DNA from 3 places in the Halomonas sp. NYA30 genome. Region 1 is predicted to be linked to each of the others. Evidence: predicted binding sites of a transcription regulator. Region 1 holds the regulator's gene; each other region holds the start of a gene.
The links. The regulator sigma-54, encoded in region 1, starts transcription at its own class of promoters, with help from an activator protein. The targets are predictions, from matches to a motif close to TGGCACNNNNNTTGCTNT.

Region 1 (3,281 bases):
TGAAAATCAATTTTACGTTGCCGCAAATCCTCTAATAAAGAGGGCAGTCGTGCCAGGGCGCCAGGCAAGTTACGGGCATCAATACTGACCGCCAAATGGGCGCGGTCGCCCTGGTCGCGTAATTCGTCCACCAACGACCCCAGCAACATGGCAGGGAGGTTATCAATCGCATAGTAGCCAAGATCTTCAAGCGCTTGTAAGGCGATAGATTTACCTGACCCAGAGCGGCCGCTAATGATCACAAGTTGCATAGAGTCTCTCTTTGCTTTGATCAAGCTGCGTTAAGGGTGGTGAGCGCAAATCAACCTGCCGTTGAGTACCGCTTGGCAGGTTTAGGCTTTCAGGAAGTTATTTGCTCACGAATTTTAGCGGTAAGCAACTCAAGTAGTTCGCGCTGGCTGCCTGCTTTACGCAGTTTCTGACGCGTATCCGCATCGTTCATGATGGTCGCTACCTGGCCGAGCAGAGAGAGATGTGTGTCATCAGCCTCTTCTGGCACTAGCAATACAAACACCAGATCCACCGGGTCGCCGTCGATAGCATCAAAATCAATCGCTTCTGCGAGTTTTAAAAAACCAGCAATTGGGGCCGAGCAGTGAGGACTACGCGCATGGGGAATAGCCACGCCGTTACCAATCCCGGTACTGCCTAAGCGCTCACGGCCAATTAAACGGCTAAACACTTCTTGGCTGTCCAGACTGGGGATATTTTGGGCAATAAAGGTGCTGAAAAATTCCAGCACCCTTTTTTTGCTGCCCCCGGGTACGTCAAAGAGAACACGTTCCGGGGGGAGTATGGTTTCCAACGTCATTGAATTAACGCACGCCTGCGCCTTGGGCGCGAGCTTGTGCTTTTTCCTTATGTTTAACGAGTTGCCGATCAATTTTGTCCGCTAATGCGTCAATAGCGGCGTACATATCACTGTCTAGGGCTTCCGCATGTAAATCAGCACCTGCTGCGTGCAGTGTACAGGCGGCCTGCTGGCGCTCTTTCTCCACAGATAAGGTGACTTGCACCGTGGTTATGTTGTCGTAATGGCGCTCTACACGTTCAAGCTTTTCGTTGACATAGTCACGCAAGGCGTCAGTCAGTTCTACGTGATGACCAGTGATATTAACTTGCATTGACGTACTCCTTATCCATCGGACTGTACTTCGATTGTAACCCTTTTTGCCGCGTTGCAAAGCCCTTGTCGAGAGTTTCCCTAAAACGTTGATTTGTGCTAGCGCAAACGACGTCGCTCGCTAGAGGAGGGAATGCCCATGGCTTCACGGTATTTAGCCACCGTTCGACGCGCTACTTGAATTCCCCCCTCCCCTAATAGCGTGACTAAGCGGCTATCAGAAAGCGGCTTGCCTGGCGGCTCCTCTTGAACCAATTTCTTCAGCCGAGCGCGGATAGCGGTGCTTGAATGGCTGTCACCATCCTGGCCGCTGACTTGGCTTGAGAAAAAGTATTTGAGTTCAAATACGCCGCGAGGCGTATGAATAAATTTCTGAGTGGTTACCCGGGAAATAGTCGATTCGTGCATTTCCACGGCCTCGGCGATATCGGCCAATATGAGCGGCTTCATGGCTTCTTCGCCGTGTTCTAAAAAGCCAATTTGCCGGGTGATAATCTCGCGGCCAACGCGCAGTAGCGTATCGTTGCGGCTAGAGAGGCTCTTGATCAGCCAGCGTGCTTCCTGCAGGTGTTCTTTTAAAAACTGATTGTCCTGACTTTTATCCGCACGCTTTATTAAGCTTGCGTAGTCGGGCTGAATGCGAAGCCTTGGCAATGCCTCAGGATTGAGCTCTAAGTGCCAGCCTTCGTGGTCATGGCGTACGACCAGGTCGGGCGTTACATAACTATCATCGGTATCGCCATAGGCGCTGCCCGGGCGTGGATCAAGGCTACGAATGAGGAGAATGACATCAGCCAGCTGGTCATCATCGAGTCCCAGGCGGCGTTTTAGTAAGCGCATGTCATCTTTGCCGAGCGCTTCCAGAAACTGCCGTACTAAGCGGCGGGCAGGAACCAGCAACGGCGTATCATCGGGAAGAGTGGCCAGCTGCAGCATCAGGCACTCCCGCAGGTCGCGGGCGAATATTCCTGTTGGCTCAAATTGCTGAAGCTTAAGCAGAATGGTTTCTACTTCGCGCTGGCTAAGCCCATCGACACCTTGGGCGCGAAGCCCTTCACGTATGTCGTTGAGCGGCTGAGTTAAGTAGCCATTAGCATCTAACGCGTCGATAAGACTTTCTGCGACAAGTTGCTCTCGCGCGCCAAAATCAGTCATGGCTAGCTGCCACAGCAAGTGCCCATGAAGACTCTGGCCAGCAGCCTGGCGCTCAAAATCAGGTCCTTCGCTGCTGGAGCCACCGTGACTGCCCATATCTTGGTAGGTGTCAGACCAATCACTATCTACCGAGAGCTCGGTGGGAATGCTCTCTGACCACTCTTCCTCTTTGGGCTCGCTGGCAGCCTGTTCGCCAAATTCATCCTCTTGTTCCAGCATGGGGTTGGCATCTAGGGCCTGCTGAATTTCTTGACGTAAGTCCAGCGTTGATAGCTGTAACAGAGCAATGGCCTGCTGCAGCTGAGGTGTCATGGTCAGCTGTGTGCCCATGCGCAGTTGAAGAGAAGCTTTCATGACCATCTGAGAACCACTCGTTAATCAGAATGCTCCACCCTAGTGTGAGTAGGTCTCCGGTGCAAGTGCAATAAGCATGCCATTGGTAGTAAAGTTGTTGTAGAGCGCTAATTAGAAGTGAAAAATAGGCTAGAGGCGGAAATCAGCGCCTAGATAAACCTCCCTCACTTTCTGGTTAGTGAGTATCGAGGCTGGAGAGCCGCTGGCGATGATTTGACCATCGCCCACGATGTAGGCGATATCACAAATATCCAGGGTTTCGCGAACGTTGTGGTCGGTAATCAGTACGCCGATGTGGCGCTGCTTTAATGCCCGAATAATGGTTTTGATCTCGCCCACCGAAATGGGGTCTACGCCAGCAAAGGGCTCGTCCAGCAGAATGAATGCGGGTTCTGTCGCCAGTGAGCGAGCAATCTCCACACGCCTGCGTTCACCGCCTGAAAGGCTCATGCCCAGGTTGTCGCGAATATGGGTAATGTGAAAATCTTCAAGTAGCGCTTCCAGGCGCTGCTCGCGGTCGCTACGGCTGAGCTCTTTGCGCGTTTCGAGTATCGCCATAATATTATCGGCAACCGATAATTTACGAAAAATAGACGCTTCTTGCGGTAGGTAGCCGATACCCGCCGCAGCGCGTTCATGCATTGGGGCG
Region 2 (3,281 bases), 620 kb from region 1:
TTGCTGGCGCTGGCTAAGCGCATGTTCGGTTAGCAGCGGTGCTTCACTTTGTTGCCCACTAGAATGAGCCACCGAGTGCACCGAGTTATTGCGGCTTAACGAACGTGGCGGTTCACTCAGCAGCAGGTCATCAAATACCAGGCGCCGGTCCTGGGTGACGATCACCTGTCGCTCAATGACGTTTTCCAGCTCACGAATGTTGCCGGGCCAGGGGTAACGCTGGAGAATTTCTAATTGGGCGGGAGGAATACGCACGCCGGGCTTATTGAATTTAAGACAGGCACGGTGCAAAAAATGACGCGCTAGTAGCGGCACATCCTCAATCCGCTTACGTAGTGGCACCGAATCAATGGGAAAGACGTTAAGGCGGAAGTAGAGGTCTTCCCGAAAGTGGCCTGCGTCGATCATGTCACGCAGTTCACGGTTGGTCGCTGCAATGACCCGCACATCGACCTCCCGTGTGCGGTTGTCACCCACCCTTTCAAACTGCTGGTCCTGCAATACACGCAGCAGCTTACTCTGTAGTTCCAGAGGAATTTCACCGACTTCATCCAAAAAAAGCGTGCCGCCGTGGGCGAGTTCAAAACGCCCTGGGCGGTCCTGCACCGCACCGGTAAAGGCCCCTTTTACATGGCCGAAAAACTCACTCTCAAAGAGATCGCGGGGGATGGCTGCACAGTTGACGCGGATGAGCGGCCGGTCACTGCGCGTGCTGCCCGCGTGAATGGCTCGCGCGATCAGCTCCTTACCGGTGCCCGACTCACCACTAATCAGCACGTTGGCACTGGTGGGCGCGACCATTTCTATCTGTTTAATCAGTTGTGCTACCGCCGGGCTATTGCCGACGATATCGCGGTGGTTCAGCTCTGCTTTTATCTCTTCTTGAAGATACTCATTCTCCAGCTCAAGACGCTGCTTGAGGGACTCCACCTCAGCCAGAGCATCGCGTAGTTGCTGTTCGGCACGCTTGCGCGCGCGAATATCGCGAAACAGCACTACGGCGCCGACTAAACGGCCCATTTCGAAAATCGGCGTGCTGGTGTACTCAACAGGAATCGCTTCACCATTTTTATGCCAGAACACTTCGTTATCAACGTGATGCACCTGGCCGTCGCTAAACGAAGCATGAATAGGGCACTGCTGCACCGGAAATTGGCTGCCATCGGCGTGGGTGTGATGGAACATCAGATGCGCGTCGTGGCCCACCATGTCCTCGGTACTCCAGCCTAAAATGCGCTCCGCGGCGGGATTAACAAAGGTGGTTTTACCCTCGGCATCCAGGCCATAAATGCCCTCGCCTGCCGCGCCGAGAATCAGCTGGTTCTGCTTCTCAATGCGCTCGAAGACCTGCTCGACACGCTGCCAGCCCACTTCACCCTGGCGGTGCTGGCGACCAAGCTCTGCCTTGGCACGTCGCTGCTCGGCTTTATTACGATCAATCAGCGTTAACAGAAGCTGTTCAGAGTCTTCAATGCACTGGGCATAAACCTCTACCCGGTAGGGCTGGCGCAGCATATCGAGTATCACCAAATCATCCGACCAGGCGGTTTTTTGCACCAGCGCCTCATCCGTAAAGCTCACCCATAGCGGCAGTGACGCACTCAAACGGTGGCTAAAGGGAGCCGCTAGAGGCATGCCTTGCTCAATACCTGTTTGCTCAGTACATAGCTGTTCAATGCATAGCAGCTCACAGGCAGCCGGATTGGCAGCCAATAGCTGATCGGTAAAGGGGTCGATCACAATCATGGCAAGCGGTGAGTAGCCGCCCATGAGTGCAGAGGCTGTGGCGTGCTTGGTTTCCTGCATAAGCATTAGCTACTACCTCAGGATTCAAGGTGATCTTCACTAATGAACCATTCAATTCCCACGCCAGTTACGATTTTTCGTTAATAAAACAACGAAATATCGTTATTTACGATTTTTCGTAACTATTCGAGTGATTCAAAACCAATGCCAAAAAAATAAATTAATCAATTAAAAACAAACGGTTAATCAGCACAATCAAGAGTTGGCACATAAATCGCAATACAAACAGTGATAGTGCGATAGCGCCACACGCTTAATCTCTTTTGCACCAGGAAGGCGCAGCCATCGGTTTTATTGCTCCTATTTATTGCTCCTAGCAGGAAACTCTAAAACTCTTGGGTTAAGCGTTAATTAACCGAAATGACACAGGAGACATGCTTATGTCTTATCTAATGCCCAGTGAATTTGTCACCAAGCTGGTGGATCAGGGTGAATCAAAAATCTATATGGGCACCCGGGATACACTTATTCGCTCCTTTATGGCGGGAGCTACCCTGGCGTTGGCAGTTATTTTCGCCATTACCATAGCGACACAAACAGGCAACTTCTTGATAGGGGCGCTGCTCTTTCCGGTCGGCTTTGTGATGCTTTACCTGATGGGCTATGACCTGCTCACTGGTGTTTTCACACTGGTGCCTCTTGCATGGCTCGACAAGCGGCCTGGCGTCACACTACCCCGAATGCTGAAGTGCTGGGGGCTGGTAGGGCTCGGCAATCTTGGGGGTGCCCTATTTATCGCCACCTTCGGTTACTTGAACTTCACCATGGGCGGCACTGAAGAGATCAACGCTGTCGGCCAAACGATGATGACCGTCGGTGAAAGCCGAACGGTGGGTTATCAGGATGCCGGCATTGCCGGTTGGATCGTGCTCTTCCTAAGAGGCATGTTCTGCAACTGGATGGTGTCCATGGGCGTGGTGGGTGCTGCCATCTCTACAACGGTTTCCGGCAAAATCATGGCCATGTGGATGCCGATTATTGTCTTCTTCTATCTCGGTTTTGAGCACTCCGTTGTCAACATGTTCCTGTTCCCGATTGGTCTGATGATGGGCGCTGACTTCACTCTGTATCAATACATTATGTGGAACGAAATCCCCACCGTACTAGGCAACTTGGTAGGCGGTTTGACGCTGGTTGGCTTGGTTCTCTACACCACCCACGTCCGCACTCAGGCCAAAAAAGTCTTTTCTTGATCGCAGCCTATTAGGCAAAAAAGGGCGTCAAACGCCCTTAACTCTAAAGGAGAACCATCATGGATAAGCTCGAAATGCGTCATACTCTGCTCGCCGCCAAAGCGCGTAAAAAAATGAGCTGGGACGACATTGGTAAAACGGTTGGCATGTCGCCGGTCTGGGTCGCTTCCGCCTGCTACGGCATGAATAGCGCCAGCAGCGATGTGGCTCATCAAATATGCGATACGCTGGGCGTGGAAAGCGACGTCGCCGAAGCGTTAGTGGCGTTTCCCACCAAAGCCT
Region 3 (3,281 bases), 2.2 Mb from region 1:
AATGCTTCGAGATCGCTGGCGTCGACAGCATCGACAGCCGCTTCCCCACCACGCTGGGCATGCGCACCAGTGACGTGATCAAGAGCTACCTGGGCCTGCTGTGTCTGGGCATGAGCGACTATGACGCTGTCGAGAACTTCCGCCGCGACAAGCCCTTCCAACAACTGCTGACCCTGCAGAAGGTGCCGAGCGCGGCGACGCTGCGACAGCGGCTGGAGAAACTTGCCGCCAACGACCTGCAGGCGCGCACCGCCACCTGGTCCACGACCCTGCTGTCACTGATCGAAGCACCGATCACCGCCGAGACGACGCACGTCTGCCTGGACATCGACACCTTCGTCATGGACAACAGCAACTCGAAGAAGGAAGGCGTCTCGCGGACCTACCAGAAGGTCGATGGCTACACACCGATCGCCGCCTATCTGGGCAACGAAGGGTGGTGCCTGGGTCTGGAACTGCGGCCTGGCAAGCAGCACACCATGAAGGAGAGCAACGCCTTCCTGGAGCGGGTGCTGCCTCGCACCCAAGGCCTGACCAAGCAACCGATCCTGTTACGCGAGGACAGCGGCTTCGACAGCCAGGCGCACCTGGCGCTTCTCGAACAGCAGCGCCAGGTCTTTGCCGACGAGGGGCGCCGGCTCGACTATGTCGTCAAATGGAACCCGCGCGGCTCGGCCACGGCTGATCGAGATACCTGGCTGGCGGTGGCGGCGGACTACTGGGAAGAGCTGCGTCCTGGCAAGCGCCAGGCGCTGTGGCTGCAGACCGTCTCGATCCACGACGACAACAAGACCGAATACGTCGTCCAACGCGTGATGCGCCTGGTAGAGCGCACCGCCGATCGCGATGGCCAGTTGCTGCTCGAACCGGACTATGAGTTGGAAGGCTGGTGGACCAGCCTGGACGAGGCGCCGGAGGCGGTGATCAAGCGCTACCAGGCGCATGCCACCCATGAGCAGTTTCACAGCGAGATCAAGACCGATCTCGACCTGGAGCGCTTGCCGTCCGGCAAGTTCGCCACCAACGATCTGATCCTGCATCTCGCCCAGTTGGCCTACAACATCCTGCGCCTGATGGGACAGCTGGGCATGACCGGCGAGCTGAGCCCGGTTCGCCACCCGGCCAAGCGGCGCCGGCTGCGCACCGTGCTACAAGAGCTGGTGCACCGTGCGGCTCTCGTGATTCACAAGGCACGGCAGATCATCCTCGACTTCGGGCAGGATATCGGGCGCATGACGGTGCTCAAGACGCTGCGGAGCCGACTGCGTTATCCACGAGGAACGCCATGCTGACCGTCAATCGGCGACACTCTATCCACAAGCAGTTCCAAGCGACACGCGATCGCCAGATATGTCGTGCCTGGCGGGTGGAAAGGCATGACAAAACGGGCCGTCAGCACCGATCAGCACGGTGGGTTTTGGCAATAACGGGCTTGCGAAAGCCAACTTGCACGGGGCGAATGATCAAAAAGTGCTCGCTGGCGGTGATAGGGAAAGTGTCGGCGCCGGCTTCACGGATTCAGGATTTAAGTCAGCTTTTGGTTCAATAAGTTAACGGCCATGCTTTTTTTTTAGGCATGTTTATTGCTGTAACAAGAGCTGAACCCGTGAATGCGATCGGCAATATCGCTGCTGAGGAGAATAAAATGACTGGCTCAAGAACCCAGATGATCGACAGAGAGGGGTTGATTGAACTGCAAGTCGGTGAGGATGTGCGCAATAGTCCTCGCTTCAACGAGGATATTGCGCCTACCCAGGCCAGCGAGCGCACCTGGAGCAAGTGGAACATTGCGGCGCTGTGGGTCGGGATGTCGATTTGTGTTCCCACCTATACGCTGGGCGGCGTATTGACCGCCTACTTTGGCTTGAGCGTTGGCGAGGCACTGTTTGCCATTCTATTAGCGAATATCATCGTGTTGATTCCGCTTACCTTAAACGCTTTTCCTGGCACTAAATTTGGCATTCCCTTTCCCGTCGTTTTACGTTCCTCCTTCGGTATCTTAGGGTCCAATGTGCCTTGCCTGGTGCGGGCATTAGTCGGCTGTGGCTGGTTTGGTATTCAGACCATGTTCGGTGGGCTGGCGATTCACTTGCTGTTGTCTGAGTTGATTCCCGCTTGGGCGGCGCTTGGCGGTGTGGGGGAGGTGATTGGCTTTTTCGTGTTCGGTGCCATGAACCTGTATGTGGTGATTCGCGGTGCGGAGTCAATCAAGTGGCTGGAAACCTTGGCTGCACCGCTGCTGTTGGCAGTGGGCGTTGGGCTGATGATATGGGCTTGGCCGAATATGTCGATGACCGAGCTGCTGGCGCAGCCGCCATCGCGCCCTGAGGGAGCTTCCGTTTATGGTTATTTCTTTGCAGGCTTGACCGCCATGGTGGGGTTTTGGGCCACCTTGTCACTGAATATCCCTGACTTTAGCCGCTTTGCCAAAAGCCAAAAAGACCAGATTGCTGGCCAGATAATCGGTTTACCGCTGACGATGTTCTTCTTTGCCGCCCTCGGTGTCGTGTTAACAGCGGCGTCCGAGACGCTGGTGGGCCAGACCGTTGCCGATCCGGTGCGTCTGATTGGCTATATCGATAGCCCCTTTTGGGTCGTCATGGCGATGCTGCTGATCATCATTGCCACGATTTCCACCAACACAGCGTCGAATATTGTTTCGCCAACCAATGATTTCCAGAATATTGCGCCCAAACTGATTAACCAGACCCGCGGTGTGCTGATGACCGGGGCGGTGGGTGTTTTGCTGATGGGTTACGATCTGTTGCAAAAGGCAGGTGTGATTCCTCCAGGCGTGTCACTTGAGCAGATGTACTCCAACTGGCTGCTCGGTTACTCCAGCCTGCTCGGCCCGATAGCGGGTATTATGGCGGTGGATTACTTCCTGATTAAAAAGCAGCGCTTGGATGTGCCTAGCCTCTATATGGATAACCACGCCTATCCTGCGGTGAACATGGCTGGGTTTATCGCCTTTGGTGTACCGGTGCTACTCACCTTGATCTCTCTGGTGACAGGCACGATGAACTGGTTCTACGATTATGGGTGGTTTACTGGGTCGGCGCTGGGGGCGATTGTTTACTATGCTGCCAGCCAAGTCGTGGCGTCGTCTCCGCAGGCAGGGCCTGCGCCGTTAATGGCCAGTGAGGTCACTGAGCAGCGTTAATCAGTAGTGGTAATCAATAGCTATGTTTAAAGCCTGGCACGGAAGCCTGCCTTTTAGATTAGCTACTTTTGATTAAACCTAAAAAAGCATCGACTACACGGTTAGGGCGGCGGTCATG

Region 2: the regulator sigma-54 is predicted to act here: its motif matches at 2,010-2,027, upstream of ACWI0H_RS05390 (formate/nitrite transporter family protein).
Region 3: the regulator sigma-54 is predicted to act here: its motif matches at 1,573-1,590, upstream of ACWI0H_RS18710 (NCS1 family nucleobase:cation symporter-1).

Annotation. Positions count from the first base shown of each region.
Region 1 covers NZ_OZ334477.1:1,791,341-1,794,621, forward strand. Annotated here, with positions in the region: gene rapZ (RNase adapter RapZ) at 1-251, opposite strand, end outside; gene ACWI0H_RS08125 (PTS sugar transporter subunit IIA) at 341-811, opposite strand; gene hpf (ribosome hibernation-promoting factor, HPF/YfiA family) at 816-1,124, opposite strand; gene ACWI0H_RS08135 (RNA polymerase factor sigma-54) at 1,223-2,638, opposite strand; gene lptB (LPS export ABC transporter ATP-binding protein) at 2,762-3,281, opposite strand, start outside.
Region 2 covers NZ_OZ334477.1:1,166,789-1,170,069, reverse strand. Annotated here, with positions in the region: gene ACWI0H_RS05395 (sigma-54 interaction domain-containing protein) at 1-1,812, opposite strand, end outside; gene ACWI0H_RS05390 (formate/nitrite transporter family protein) at 2,187-2,999, shown strand; gene cynS (cyanase) at 3,059-3,281, shown strand, end outside.
Region 3 covers NZ_OZ334477.1:4,027,814-4,031,094, reverse strand. Annotated here, with positions in the region: gene ACWI0H_RS18715 (IS1380 family transposase) at 1-1,292, shown strand, start outside; gene ACWI0H_RS18710 (NCS1 family nucleobase:cation symporter-1) at 1,646-3,163, shown strand; gene ACWI0H_RS18705 (LysR family transcriptional regulator) at 3,222-3,281, opposite strand, start outside.